DNA from 3 places in the Pseudomonas imperatae genome. Region 2 is predicted to be linked to each of the others. Evidence: predicted binding sites of a transcription regulator. Region 2 holds the regulator's gene; each other region holds the start of a gene.

Region 1 (4,108 bases), on a different contig from region 2:
GCTCGTCCAGGGTCAGTACGTGGAGGATGTTGCCGAACGGGTCGATCTGCGCGCGCACATGGCGTGGCAGGTCCAGCTGCCAGCTGAGCACGTGCTGGCGCTCGCTGTCGTGGGGCGTCAGGCGCAGGTACTGGATGCTGGCGCGCACTTCGTCATCGTAGTGGTAGGCGGTCTCGTGGCTGATGGAGAGTCTCATACTGCCTCCAGGTAGGAACTGTGAATGGCGTTGCCCAACTGTGCCACCAGCGGGATGAATTCGGTGAGCCAGGCATGCAGGCCCTCGTCGAGGATCTCGCCGATGCCGGTGTAGCGCAGGCGCGCGTCCAGCTCGGCGGCCAGGCGCTGGGCCGGGCGGCCGTTGAGGCCGGGCAGCGAGGCCAGGATCTGGTCGATTTCCTCGGTGCAAGCGCGCAGCGAGCGCGGCACGTCGGCGCGCAGCAGCAACATCTCCGCCACGTTGTTGGCCGAGGGCGCGTCGCGGTAGATCTCGGTGTAAGCCTCGAACGACGACAACGCCCGCAGCAGCGCGCTCCACTGGTAGTAACTGCGCGCCGAGCTTTCGTCCACCAGTTCGGCCTCGTCGCCCAGCATCTCGTAGCGCGCGTCCACCAGGCGCAGGGTGTTGTCGGCGCGCTCGATGAAGGTGCCCAGGCGAATGAAGCGGAACGCGTCATTGCGCATGATGGTGCCGTAGGTGGCGCCACGGAACAGGTGCGAACGCTCCTTGATCCACTCGCAGAAGCGGCTCAGGCCGTAGCGCCCCAGGCCCTGCTCGGCGATGCCGCGAATCTCCAGCCAGGTGGCGTTGATGTTTTCCCACATGTCGGCGGTGATGCGCCCACGCACCGCGTGGGCACTGGCGCGGGCGGCGCCCAGGCAGCTGTAGAGGCTGGCCGGGTTGCTGGCGTCCAGGGCGAAGAAGTGCAGCAGGCGCTCGGCGTGCAGCTTGCCGTGGCGCTCCAGGTAGTCGTCGAGGGTGCCGGTGATCAACAGCGGCATGGCCATTTCTTCAAGACCGTCGCCACGGCCATCCTGGGGCATCAGCGACAGCGAATAGCTGACTTCGAGCATGCGCGCCAGGTTCTCCGCGCGCTCCAGGTAACGTGACATCCAATACAGATCAGAGGCAGTTCTACTCAGCATTTGGCAGGCATCCTTAATCCTCGACCACCCAGGTGTCCTTGGTTCCGCCACCCTGTGACGAGTTGACCACCAGCGAGCCCTCGCGCAGCGCCACGCGGGTCAGCCCGCCGGGTACCACACGGGTTTCGCGGCCGGCAAGGACGAACGGGCGCAGGTCGATATGGCGCGGGGCAATGCCGTTCTCGACGAAGGTCGGGCAGGTCGACAACGACAGCGTCGGCTGCGCGATGTAGGCATGGGGCCGCGCCTTGAGGCGGGCACGGAAGTTCTCGATCTCGGCCGCGCTGGCGGCAGGGCCCACCAGCATGCCGTAGCCGCCCGACCCCTGGGTCTCCTTGACCACCAGGTCGGGCAGGTTGGCCAGCACGTGGGACAGTTCCTTGGGGTTGCGACACTGCCACGTCGGCACGTTCTTGAGGATCGGCTCCTCGTCCAGGTAGAAACGGATCATGTCGGTGACGTAGGGGTATACCGACTTGTCGTCCGCCACGCCGGTGCCGATGGCGTTGGCCAGCACCACGTTGCCCGAGCGGTATGCCGCCAGCAGGCCGGGCACGCCCAGCATCGATTCGGGGTTGAACGCCAGCGGGTCGAGGAAGGCATCGTCGAGGCGGCGGTAGATCACGTCCACGGCCTTGGGGCCGTCGGTGGTGCGCATGAACACGCGGTCGTCGCGCACGAACAGGTCGGCGCCCTCCACCAGTTCCACGCCCATCTCGCGGGCCAGGAACGCATGCTCGAAGAACGCACTGTTGAAGCGCCCGGGGGTCAGCACCACCACGCTGGGGTTGTCCAGGTGGCTGGAGCTTTTGAGGGTGTCCAGCAGCATGCTCGGGTAATGGTCGATGGGGGCGATGCGCTGGGCCGCGAACAGCTCGGGGAACAGGCGCATCATCATCTTGCGGTCTTCGAGCATGTAGCTCACGCCGCTGGGCGTGCGCAGGTTGTCTTCCAGCACGTAGTAGCTGCCATCGCCGTCGCGCACCAGGTCGACGCCGGAAATGTGCGAGTAGATGTCACGGTGCAGGTTCAGGCCCTGCATCGCCAGCTGGTACTGCTCGTTGGCCAGCACCTGTTCGGCGGGGATGATGCCGGCCTTGATGATGCGCTGGTCGTGGTACAGGTCGGCCAGGAACATGTTCAGTGCCTTGACCCGCTGGATACAGCCGCGCTCCACCACCCGCCACTCGCTGGCCGGGATACTGCGCGGAATGGTATCGAACGGAATCAGCCGCTCGGTGCCCTGCTCGTCGCCATAGAGCGTGAAAGTGATGCCAGCCCGGTGGAACAGCAGATCGGCTTCCCGGCGCCGTTGGGCCAGGAGCTCTTCGGGGGTGTCGGCCAGCCAGCGCGCGAACTCCCGGTAATGCGGGCGGACCACGCCGCCGGCATCGTACATCTCATCATAAAAGGTGCGGATCATGCCGTACTCCTTGTCACCCGGACACCAAGCCCATCGCAAGGCTCGTGCCAGCGGCAGAAACGCTTAAATAACAACAGGTTGGATAACGCCCGATTCGCGCTCGCACCATTCCTGTGCGTCATTGACCCCAACCCGTCCCCGGACGCTTCATTGCGAAGCGGTAGTTCAAGGCTAATTGCTATGACCAGCATAGACAGAGATGATTTCGGCAACGCTGCGCCAGACAGTTTTTTTAATGAATATTCAATCCCCGCAAATCGTTTTTGATCTTGAAGCTCTTGATCTTGATTTGGCTCTTGATCTTGATCTGGCTTTTGATCTGGCTTTTGATTTTGATCTTGGCCCCGTTAAGCGCCCGGGACGACTGGAGGCGTTGATCAAGCGGGCCGAGGCGTAGCCGAGGGAGACGGAACCGGAGGCGCTTCTATTCCGGGCCGTCGTCCGCTTGATCGACGCCTCCAGTCGGCCCGGGCGCTTTACGGGGCATACAATCAAGATCAAAAGCCAGATCAAAAGCCAAGTCAAAAGCCAAGTCAAAAGCCAGATCAAGATCACAAGCCAGGGCAGCAGCAATAACTGGAGGTATTGTGGATGGCCTGCAAACTAAAACGGCCAGCCCATGGGCCAGCCGTCATGTACTGCGGGGGTCAGTCAAGCCTGCAGGCGCTGCACCTGATGCTTCACACCCCACCCTTCTATCTCGCCGCCCAGCGGTTCGATCACGGCTTCGAAGTCCTGCTCGAACTCGCCAATGCCGCCATAGGTGGCGAACATCACCTTGCTCAACTCCAGGTACCAGGCCCCATCGTCACGTTCGCTGACCTGGGCATTGAGTGACTCGCCCTGGAACTTGCCCGCTGCCGTGCGCGCACGCTTTTCGTCCGGGAACACGGCATAGAACTCGATGGGATGGATGCTGGCAAAATCGAAGCCGCCTTCCTTCATGCGGCGCAGCACGTGGGTGCTGATGTCTTCTTGATAGGCTGTGCTCATGAATCGTCCTCCTCATCATTGATGGATAGACTTTCAGTACTTCCAGGACCTCCGTTGGCAGAAAAACGACTGCAATGGGACTACGCGACTCAAGGGTCACCCGGAAACAAGCATGGAGCTGACAACAAGACGAGGGCACGGCCAAAGGGGGCAGGCCGCTCTCGATTGCAGAGTAGCGCGAAGGCGGCGCCTGTGCCAGAGGGTCAGGCGCACCAATTGCGGATCAGTCGACTGGCGTCACAGAAACGATTTCCATGGCATTCATCTCCTTGAGCGCCTTGGCCGCCGGTTCCGCGGCACGATTATCAAAATCATTGAGGTCGGCCTTTTCCAGCACCGGGCGGTAATAGGCACGTACATGCCTGGCCGCCTCGTCCTTGTCGGGACGTTCCTGCGCATCGACCTGCAGGTTCAACTGCTGGCCATGTTCATCGATAAACGTGATTTGCCACTTTTTCATCTAGATCTCCTCGGCAGAACGGAGTCGACGACACAAGGCTTGCGCCTTACTTCACTTGACCGGCCAGGGCCGGCATCGTTCCGGCCGGG
Region 2 (4,108 bases):
GCTTTTGCCCGAGCCGGAACGGCCGCTGACGATGATCAGGCGCATGGTCAATGACCTTTCTGTTCGTCCAGCACAACCTGATAGAGGGCATCGCTGCTTTTCGCCGAGCGCAGGCGCTCGCGCACGTCGGCGCGGTCGAGCATGCCGGCGATCTGGCTCAGCAACGCCAGGTGTTCATTGGTCGCCTCCTGGGGGACCAGGAGCACGAAGACCAGGTCGACCGGGGCGCCGTCGATGGCGTCGTAGTCGATCTTGTTCTCCAGGTGCAGCAGGGCGCTGATCGGCGTGGTGCAGCCAACCAGGCGGCAATGGGGGATGGCAATACCGTTGCCAAAACCGGTCGAGCCCAGTTTTTCGCGGGCGACCAGGCTTTCGAACACTACCTGCATCTCAAGGCCGGGGACTTCCCGGGCGATGAGGGTGGCGATGTGTTCGAGTACTTTCTTCTTGCTGCCGCCCGGCGCGTTCACGAGGGAACGGCCGGGGGTCAGGATGTTTTCAAGTCGGATCATGAGGGGGGAGTGTCAGCGGGCGGTCTGGCCTTGCAGCAGACTCTGCTGTTTTTCCTTATGCTTTTTGAGTTGGCGGTCGAGCTTGTCGGTCAGCAGGTCGATGGCCGCGTACATGTCATCATGTTCCGCGTTTGCCACGACTTCGCCACCGGGTACGCGCAGGGTGGCCTCGATTTTCTGTTTCAGCTTCTCGACCTCCATGATGACCTGCACGTTGGTGATCTTGTCGAAATGGCGCTCCAATCGGTCGAGTTTCTCACCGATGTAAGTGCGCATGGCGTCGGTCACAACCAGTTGATGTCCACTGATGTTGACTTGCATACCGCTTTCTCCTTATTGCCAGTGCATAAAGAGACAGGTTGGTTAACCTGCCACTGGAACGCTGTGGCACATCCGGCAAGCCCACTGGCAGCGCCTTGGCGCTGCCAGGATTCACATCAGCCGCTTGCGTTCGCTGGACGGCGCGATCCCTAGGGATTCACGGTACTTGGCGACAGTGCGGCGGGCTACCTGGATGCCTTGTGCCTCCAGTAAACCAGCGATCTTGCTGTCACTCAATGGCTTTTTCTGATTTTCCGCGGCAACCAGTTTCTTGATGATCGCGCGGATCGCCGTGGACGAGCATTCTCCGCCCTCGGAGGTGCTGACGTGGCTGGAGAAAAAGTATTTCAGCTCGTAGATGCCGCGCGGGGTGTGCATGTATTTCTGCGTGGTCACCCGCGAAATGGTCGACTCGTGCATGCCCACCGCCTCGGCGATGTCGTGCAGCACCAGCGGCTTCATGGCCTCGTCGCCGTAGTCGAGGAAACCGCGCTGGTGCTCGACGATCTGGCTGGCGACCTTCATCAGGGTCTCGTTGCGGCTCTGCAGGCTCTTGATGAACCAGCGCGCCTCCTGCAACTGGTTGCGCATGAAGGTGTTGTCGGCGCTGGTGTCGGCGCGGCGCACGAAGCCGGCGTACTGCGGGTTGACGCGCAGGCGCGGTACGGCTTCCTGGTTCAGCTCCACCAGCCAGCGCTCGTTGTCCTTGCGCACGATGACGTCGGGCACCACGTACTCGGCTTCGCTGGACTCGATCTGCGAGCCAGGGCGCGGGTTGAGGCTTTGCACCAGTTCAATGACCTGGCGCAGCTCGTCTTCCTTGAGCTTCATGCGGCGCATCAGCTGGCTGTAGTCGCGGCTGCCCAGCAGGTCGATGTAGTCGGCCACCAGGCGCTGGGCCTCACTGAGCCACGGCGTGCGCGGGGGCATCTGGCGCAGTTGCAGCAGCAGGCATTCGCTGAGGTCGCGGGCGCCGATGCCGGCGGGCTCGAACTGCTGGATGCGGTGCAGCACGGCTTCCACTTCGTCCAGCTCGATGTCCAGCTCCGGGTCGAAGGAGTCGCAGATCTCCTGCAGCGTCTCGTCCAGGTAGCCCTGGTTGTTGATGCAGTCGATCAGGGTGACCGCGATCAGGCGATCGGTGTCGGACATGGGCGCCAGGTTGAGTTGCCACAGCAGATGGCTCTGCAGGCTTTCGCCGGCCGACGTGCGGGTGGTGAAGTCCCATTCGTCGTCATCGTTGCTGGGCAGGCTGCTGGCGCTGGTCTGGTAGATGTCTTCCCAGGCGGTGTCGACGGGAAGCTCGTTGGGAATGCGCTCGCTCCACTCGCCGTCTTCGAGGTTGTCGACGGTGGGGGCGGAGGTTTCCTGGTAGCTGGGCTCCTGGATTTCCGGCGTGACCTGTTGCTCGGCCTTGTCGGCCATGGGGTCGCTGTTGTCGAAGTCGTCGCCTTCTTCCTGGCGTTCGAGCATCGGATTGGATTCCAGGGCCTCCTGGATTTCCTGTTGGAGGTCCAGGGTGGAGAGCTGGAGGAGGCGGATGGCCTGTTGCAACTGCGGTGTCATCGTCAGTTGCTGGCCCATTCTTAGGACGAGCGATGGTTTCATGGCAGGGGCTTAACACCTTATTCGCCGGCGCAAAGCGCCATCCACTACGGGCGCCGAGGCTCTCGGCTTTTGTCGTAAGCAAATTATATGCCTGAAACCGAAGTGTTTGCCTAGAGCGACACCGCAATTAATTCGCGGCGCGCCCCGGGCAACCAGCCAAACACCTCGCCGTTACAGGCGGAACTCGTGGCCGAGGTAAACCTCTTTCACCAGTTGGTTTGCCAGGATGGTCTCGGCATCGCCTTCGGCGATCAGCTGGCCATCGTTGACGATGTAAGCGGTTTCACAGATATCCAGGGTCTCGCGAACGTTGTGGTCGGTGATCAACACGCCGATGCCCTTGTTCTTGAGGTGATGAATGATCTGCTTGATGTCGCCGACCGAGATCGGGTCGACACCGGCAAAGGGTTCGTCCAGCAGGATGAACTTGGGCGCGGTCGCCAGCGCGCGGGCAATTTCCACCCGGCGCCGCTCGCCGCCCGACAGGCTCATGCCCAGGTTGTCGCGGATGTGCGTGATGTGGAACTCCTGCAGCAGGCTTTCCAGCTCCTTCACGCGGCCGGCCTTGTCCAGCTCCGGGCGGGTTTCCAGGATGGCCATGATGTTGTCGGAGACCGACAGCTTGCGGAAGATCGAGGCTTCCTGCGGCAGGTAGCCGATGCCCGAGCGAGCGCGACCGTGCATGGGCTGGTGGCTCACGTCCAGGTCGTCGATCAGCACGCGGCCCTGATCGGCGCGCACCAGGCCGACGATCATGTAGAAGCAGGTGGTCTTGCCGGCGCCGTTAGGCCCCAGGAGGCCGACGATCTGCCCACTTTCGATGGACATGCTGACGTCACGCACCACTTGCCGGCCCTTGTAGGCCTTGGCCAGGTGCTGGGCTTTGAGGATAGCCATTACTTGCCCTGCTGCTGGTCGGTTTTGCTTTTCGGCTGGATGACCATGTCGATGCGTGGTCGTGGCGTGACCTTGGCGCCCGTGGCGCGGCCGGCATTCACCACCTGCTTGACGGTGTCATAGACGATCTTCTCGCCTTCGGACGTGTTGCCGTCGTTCACCACCTTGGCCTGGTCGATCAGGATGATGCGGTTCTGCGCCGAGAAGTACTGGATGGTCTTGCCGTAGCCCTGGACGATGGGCTTGTCGATCGCCGGCTTCTGCTCGTAGTAGGCCAGGTTGCCCACCGAGGTGAAGGTGTCGACGTCGCCCTGGGCGTTGCGGGTGATGGTCACGGTGTTGCCGGTGATCTTCATGGTGCCCTGGGTGATGATGACGTTGCCCTTGTAGACGGCCACGCCCTGCTTGTCATCCAGTTGTGCGTCGTCGGACTGGATGTGGATCGGCTGGTCGCGATCCGTAGGCAGTGCCCAGGCGCCAGCGCTCCCCAGTGCAGAGCCCAGGGAGAGCAATAAAGGGAGGGTTTTAGCGAGCCTCATACAGTCCTCTTACGTTTGACAGCAAGTTGATCTTGCTGTCTTTCAAATATGCCTTCATGCCCGTGCCCGTCGAGACGCCACCGGCGCCGTCGATTCTAACGTCTCGGTCAGTCTGCGCATATTGCTGTTGTGGGAATACCGTCATGCGCGTGGTGGTAATCAGGGTAGGACGGTTTTTCTGGTCGGTGCGGGCCACGCGGACGTTGTCGATCAGCTCGACCTGGGTGCCGT
Region 3 (4,108 bases), on a different contig from region 2:
GGTTGCTGGCGGCAATGACCACCAGCCCTGACGCCAGGCTGGCCTCCTCGGCATTCTCGCAGGGCACCACCAGCGCCCGCCCGGCCTCGCGGGCAGCGAGCGCGGCAGGCAGCACGCCCTGCACCGGCCGTATCGCCCCCGACAGCGCCAGCTCGCCCAGGCATTCCACATCCTGCAGCGCCGCCGTGGGGAACTGCCCGCTGGCGGCGAGAATGCCCAGGGCGATGGCCAGGTCGTAGCGGCCCCCGTCCTTGGGCAGGTCCGCAGGCGCCAGGTTCTGGGTGATGCGCCGCGCGGGGAAATTCAGGTTCGAGTTGACGATGGCGCTGCGCACCCGGTCCTTGCTCTCCTTGACCGAGGCTTCCGGCAGGCCCACCAGCGTCAGCGAAGGCAGGCCGTTGGCCAGGTGGGTTTCCACCGTGACGGCCGGCGCGCCGACCCCGACCTGGGCGCGACTGTGGACGATGGCTAGGGACATGATTGCTCCGTGCAGGGGTAGGGAAGGACCGCTTCCTTGCGGTGCTTTCAGGGTAGTGGCTGGTGAGGGGAGTGCCAGGGGGGTATTGCGTCGGGGTGTTTCAGATTCTGCTATTCCAGAACGCTCGCTTGCCTCATGCCGTCAAGCGCCGGAATCACATCGTGTGTGAGCCAGCGCCGCAGACCACGGCTCTCGGCAGAGCAGTGGTACAGGAGCAATGCGTAGACGCCCGATCCACTCAGGATCAGGACCTCCCAGGTCCCAGCGGAGCATGTGATTCTTTCGGTTCGATACGCGGCGCCCGCGCAAGGCTATACGGAAAATTCGGAATTTTCCTTCAGCTCAGTGGGCGTGGGAAAGTAAGACCTGCTTCGTTATAGCTGCGGATGGGCGCCAGAAGGGAGGGCGTTGCACCGTAGCCGCTGCCGCCAGGCTGCGCTGGCCCTCATTGCAGACCAACATTTTCAGTGCACGCAATGGCCAGCGCAGCCTGCGGCAGCGGCTACGTGGCGAAGTCAGCGCGGCAAATCACTCATGAACGCCTCCAGCCGTGACCTCAACCACCGCTCCCCCGGGTCCGTATCCATCACGCTCAACCACACCATCGACAGGTCCAGCGTAGGCGTGTCGAACGGCAGCGGCTCGGTGTACAGGTTGCCGTAGCCCACCATCGCGTTCGCCGCGTAGTCGGGGGCGCCGGCGAGCAGGTCGGTGCCGGCCAGCAGGGCGGGCAGGGCGCTGTATTGGGGGACGGAGAGGACGACGTTGCGCTTGCGGCCGATTTCTTCCAGCCACTCGTCCACCACGCCGCTGGTGTTGGCCATGTGCGAGACCAGCACGTGGGGGCGTTCGCAGTATTCGTCGAGGGTCAGGGGGTGGTCGGATTTGTCGGCGCGCAGGATGCGCGGCTGGATGCGCCGCAGTAGCTTGCGCTTGGCGTTGGCCGGCAGGCCGCGGGTCTGGCTGATGCCCACGGTTATTTCGCCGGAGGCGAGCAGGTCGGGCACGCGCCAGTAGTCCACGTGCTGCACCACGAACACCACCTTCGGCGCCTCCTGGCGCAGGGCGCGCAGCAGCGGCGGCAGCAGGCCGAACTCGACGTCGTCCGACAGCCCGATGCGGAAGGTGGAGTTGCTGACGGCGGGGTCGAAGTCGTGGCTCAGGCTGATGGCGATGGACAGCGCGTCCAGGGCCGGCGACAGGTGCCGGGCCAGTTCCTCGGCGCGGGCGGTGGGCTCCATGCGGTGGCCGACACGCACGAACAGCGGGTCGTTGAACATGCTGCGCAGGCGGTTGAGCGCCGAGCTGATGGTGGGCTGGCCGAGGAACAGCTTTTCGGCGACGCGGGTGACGTTGCGCTCGAGCATCAAGGTCTCGAACACCACCATCAGGTTGATGTCGGCCTTGCGCAATTCATTGCGGTTCATCGGCGGCTGCCCCCAGTCCATTCGCATATGGCTGGAGTGTAGAGGTGCGGGTTTGTATGACGCAATGCTACAAACCCACCGCCCCGTAGCAGCGGCCGCAGGCCGCGTCACCGGGCGCGAGCTGAGTGGTTATTCCGCAGGTGGCGCCAGGCGGGCTTCGAGTTCGGCCATCTTCGCTTCCAGCGCTTCAAGGCGCGCGCGGGTGCGGGCCAGCACCACCATCTGGCTGTCGAATTCTTCCCGGCTTACCAGGTCCAGCTTGCTGAAGCCGCTTTGCAGCAGCACCTTGAACTGGCTTTCCAGCTCGGCGCGGGGCTGGCTGGTGTCGCTGCTGAACAGGCGCGAGGCGTGGTCGCCAAGGGCGTCGAGGAAGGCTTTGGGCGCAAGCATGGTGAAATTCCTGAATCTGATGGCCTGGAGTGTAACACGCAGGCGTCTATAGTCAGTGGCGTGGCGGCCGCACGGTTTTTGCGCATCGCCACGTTCGAGTGCGCACCAGGATAGGGCGCAACCGTTGATCAGATGTGGGGCGAGGGCGACAAGCAAGGGGAAACACGCCGAATTTGTTGGGTTGCACGGACATGGCAAGCTTTCTGCTTACACAGCATTGACCCATGCACTGATGCAGTCGATGTGACGAATGCAGTGCGCAGGCGGAGCGGGATGTGTTTCGTCAGGAGCGGTACTGGTGGTTGGTCTGGGGATGTGGGACCGACGACGCGTTACAAAGCCAGGCACTGCGCTTAGACTTGAGCTGGGTTTGTTTTCCTGGGGCAAGTCCACTAATTCGGGAGAGAGTTTCATGAAGCTAGTCACTGCCATCATCAAGCCGTTCAAATTGGACGACGTCCGCGAGTCGCTGTCTGAAATCGGCGTGCAGGGCATTACCGTAACCGAGGTGAAAGGCTTCGGGCGCCAGAAGGGTCACACCGAGCTGTATCGCGGCGCGGAATACGTGGTCGACTTTTTGCCCAAGGTGAAGATCGATGTCGCCATTGACGACAAGGATCTGGACCGGGTGATCGAGGCGATCACCAAGGCTGCCAACACCGGCAAGATCGGCGACGGCAAGATTTTCGTGGTCAATCTGGAACAGGCCATTCGCATCCGTACCGGCGAAACCGATACCGACGCGATCTAAGCCGCCCCAAACCCAACGCCCCAGGAGAAAACAATATGACTCTGCGTCAATTCGCAGGGCTAGGAGCCCTGTTGTCCCTCGTAATACCCGGCATGGCCCTGGCGGCTGATCCGGTCCCGGCACCGGTGCTCAATTCGGGCGATACCGCGTGGATGCTGACGTCCACCGCCCTGGTGCTGTTCATGACCATTCCTGGCCTGGCGTTGTTCTACGGCGGCATGGTTCGTTCGAAAAACATTCTTTCCGTGATGATGCAGTGCTTCGCCATTACCGGCCTGGTCAGCATTCTGTGGACCATTTATGGCTACAGCCTGGCGTTCGATACCACCGGTATGGAAGCTGGCGTCGTCAACTACAACTCCTTCTTCGGCAGCATGGCCAAGGCGTTCCTGGCGGGTATCACCCCGGCCAGCATCACCGGCCCTGCGGCGCTGATTCCGGAAGCGGTGTTCGTCACCTTCCAGATGACCTTCGCCATCATCACCCCGGCGCTGATCGTGGGTGCCTTCGCCGAGCGCATGAAATTCTCGGCTATGCTGGTGTTCATGGGCATCTGGTTCACCCTGGTGTACGCACCGATCGCGCACATGGTCTGGTCCGGTCCGGGCTCGCTGCTGGGTGACTGGGGCGTGCTGGACTTTGCCGGTGGTACCGTGGTGCACATCAACGCCGGTATCGCAGGCCTGGTGGCGTGCCTGGTGCTGGGCAAGCGCAAAGGCTTCCCGACCACCCCGATGGCCCCGCACAACCTGGGCTACACCCTGATGGGCGCAGCGATGCTGTGGGTAGGCTGGTTCGGCTTCAACGCCGGTTCCGCCGCCGCTGCCAACGGCACCGCCGGCATGGCCATGCTGGTCACCCAGATCGCCACCGCTGCCGCCGCACTGGGCTGGATGTTCGCCGAGTGGATCACCCACGGCAAACCTAGCGCCCTGGGTATCGCTTCGGGCGTGGTTGCCGGCCTGGTAGCCATCACCCCGGCTGCCGGTACCGTGGGCCCGATGGGCGCCCTGGTCATTGGCCTGGCGGCTGGCGTGGTGTGCTTCTTCTGCGCCACCACCC

What was found. The regulator sigma-54, encoded in region 2, starts transcription at its own class of promoters, with help from an activator protein. The targets are predictions, from matches to a motif close to ANTGGCATNNANNTTGCTNT.
Region 1: ACWKWX_RS07650 (circularly permuted type 2 ATP-grasp protein) is a predicted target of sigma-54. The motif match lies at 2,599-2,618, and genes of this name have one in related genera.
Region 3: glnK (P-II family nitrogen regulator) is a predicted target of sigma-54. The motif match lies at 2,486-2,505, and genes of this name have one in related genera.

The regions. Positions count from the first base shown of each region.
Region 1 is NZ_JBSKHP010000004.1:262,413-266,520, forward strand. Features, by position in the region: gene ACWKWX_RS07640 (transglutaminase family protein) at 1-196, opposite strand, end outside; gene ACWKWX_RS07645 (alpha-E domain-containing protein) at 193-1,143, opposite strand; gene ACWKWX_RS07650 (circularly permuted type 2 ATP-grasp protein) at 1,157-2,566, opposite strand; gene ACWKWX_RS07655 (hypothetical protein) at 2,766-2,963, shown strand; gene ACWKWX_RS07660 (ribonuclease E inhibitor RraB) at 3,218-3,559, opposite strand; gene ACWKWX_RS07665 (hypothetical protein) at 3,783-4,019, opposite strand.
Region 2 is NZ_JBSKHP010000001.1:270,239-274,346, forward strand. Features, by position in the region: gene rapZ (RNase adapter RapZ) at 1-45, opposite strand, end outside; gene ptsN (PTS IIA-like nitrogen regulatory protein PtsN) at 48-512, opposite strand; gene hpf (ribosome hibernation-promoting factor, HPF/YfiA family) at 525-833, opposite strand; gene ACWKWX_RS01280 (RNA polymerase factor sigma-54) at 945-2,441, opposite strand; gene lptB (LPS export ABC transporter ATP-binding protein) at 2,613-3,338, opposite strand; gene lptA (lipopolysaccharide transport periplasmic protein LptA) at 3,338-3,877, opposite strand; gene lptC (LPS export ABC transporter periplasmic protein LptC) at 3,864-4,108, opposite strand, start outside.
Region 3 is NZ_JBSKHP010000011.1:114,022-118,129, forward strand. Features, by position in the region: gene ACWKWX_RS15730 (YifB family Mg chelatase-like AAA ATPase) at 1-478, opposite strand, end outside; gene ACWKWX_RS15735 (LysR family transcriptional regulator) at 994-1,905, opposite strand; gene ACWKWX_RS15740 (accessory factor UbiK family protein) at 2,035-2,295, opposite strand; gene glnK (P-II family nitrogen regulator) at 2,708-3,046, shown strand; gene ACWKWX_RS15750 (ammonium transporter) at 3,082-4,108, shown strand, end outside.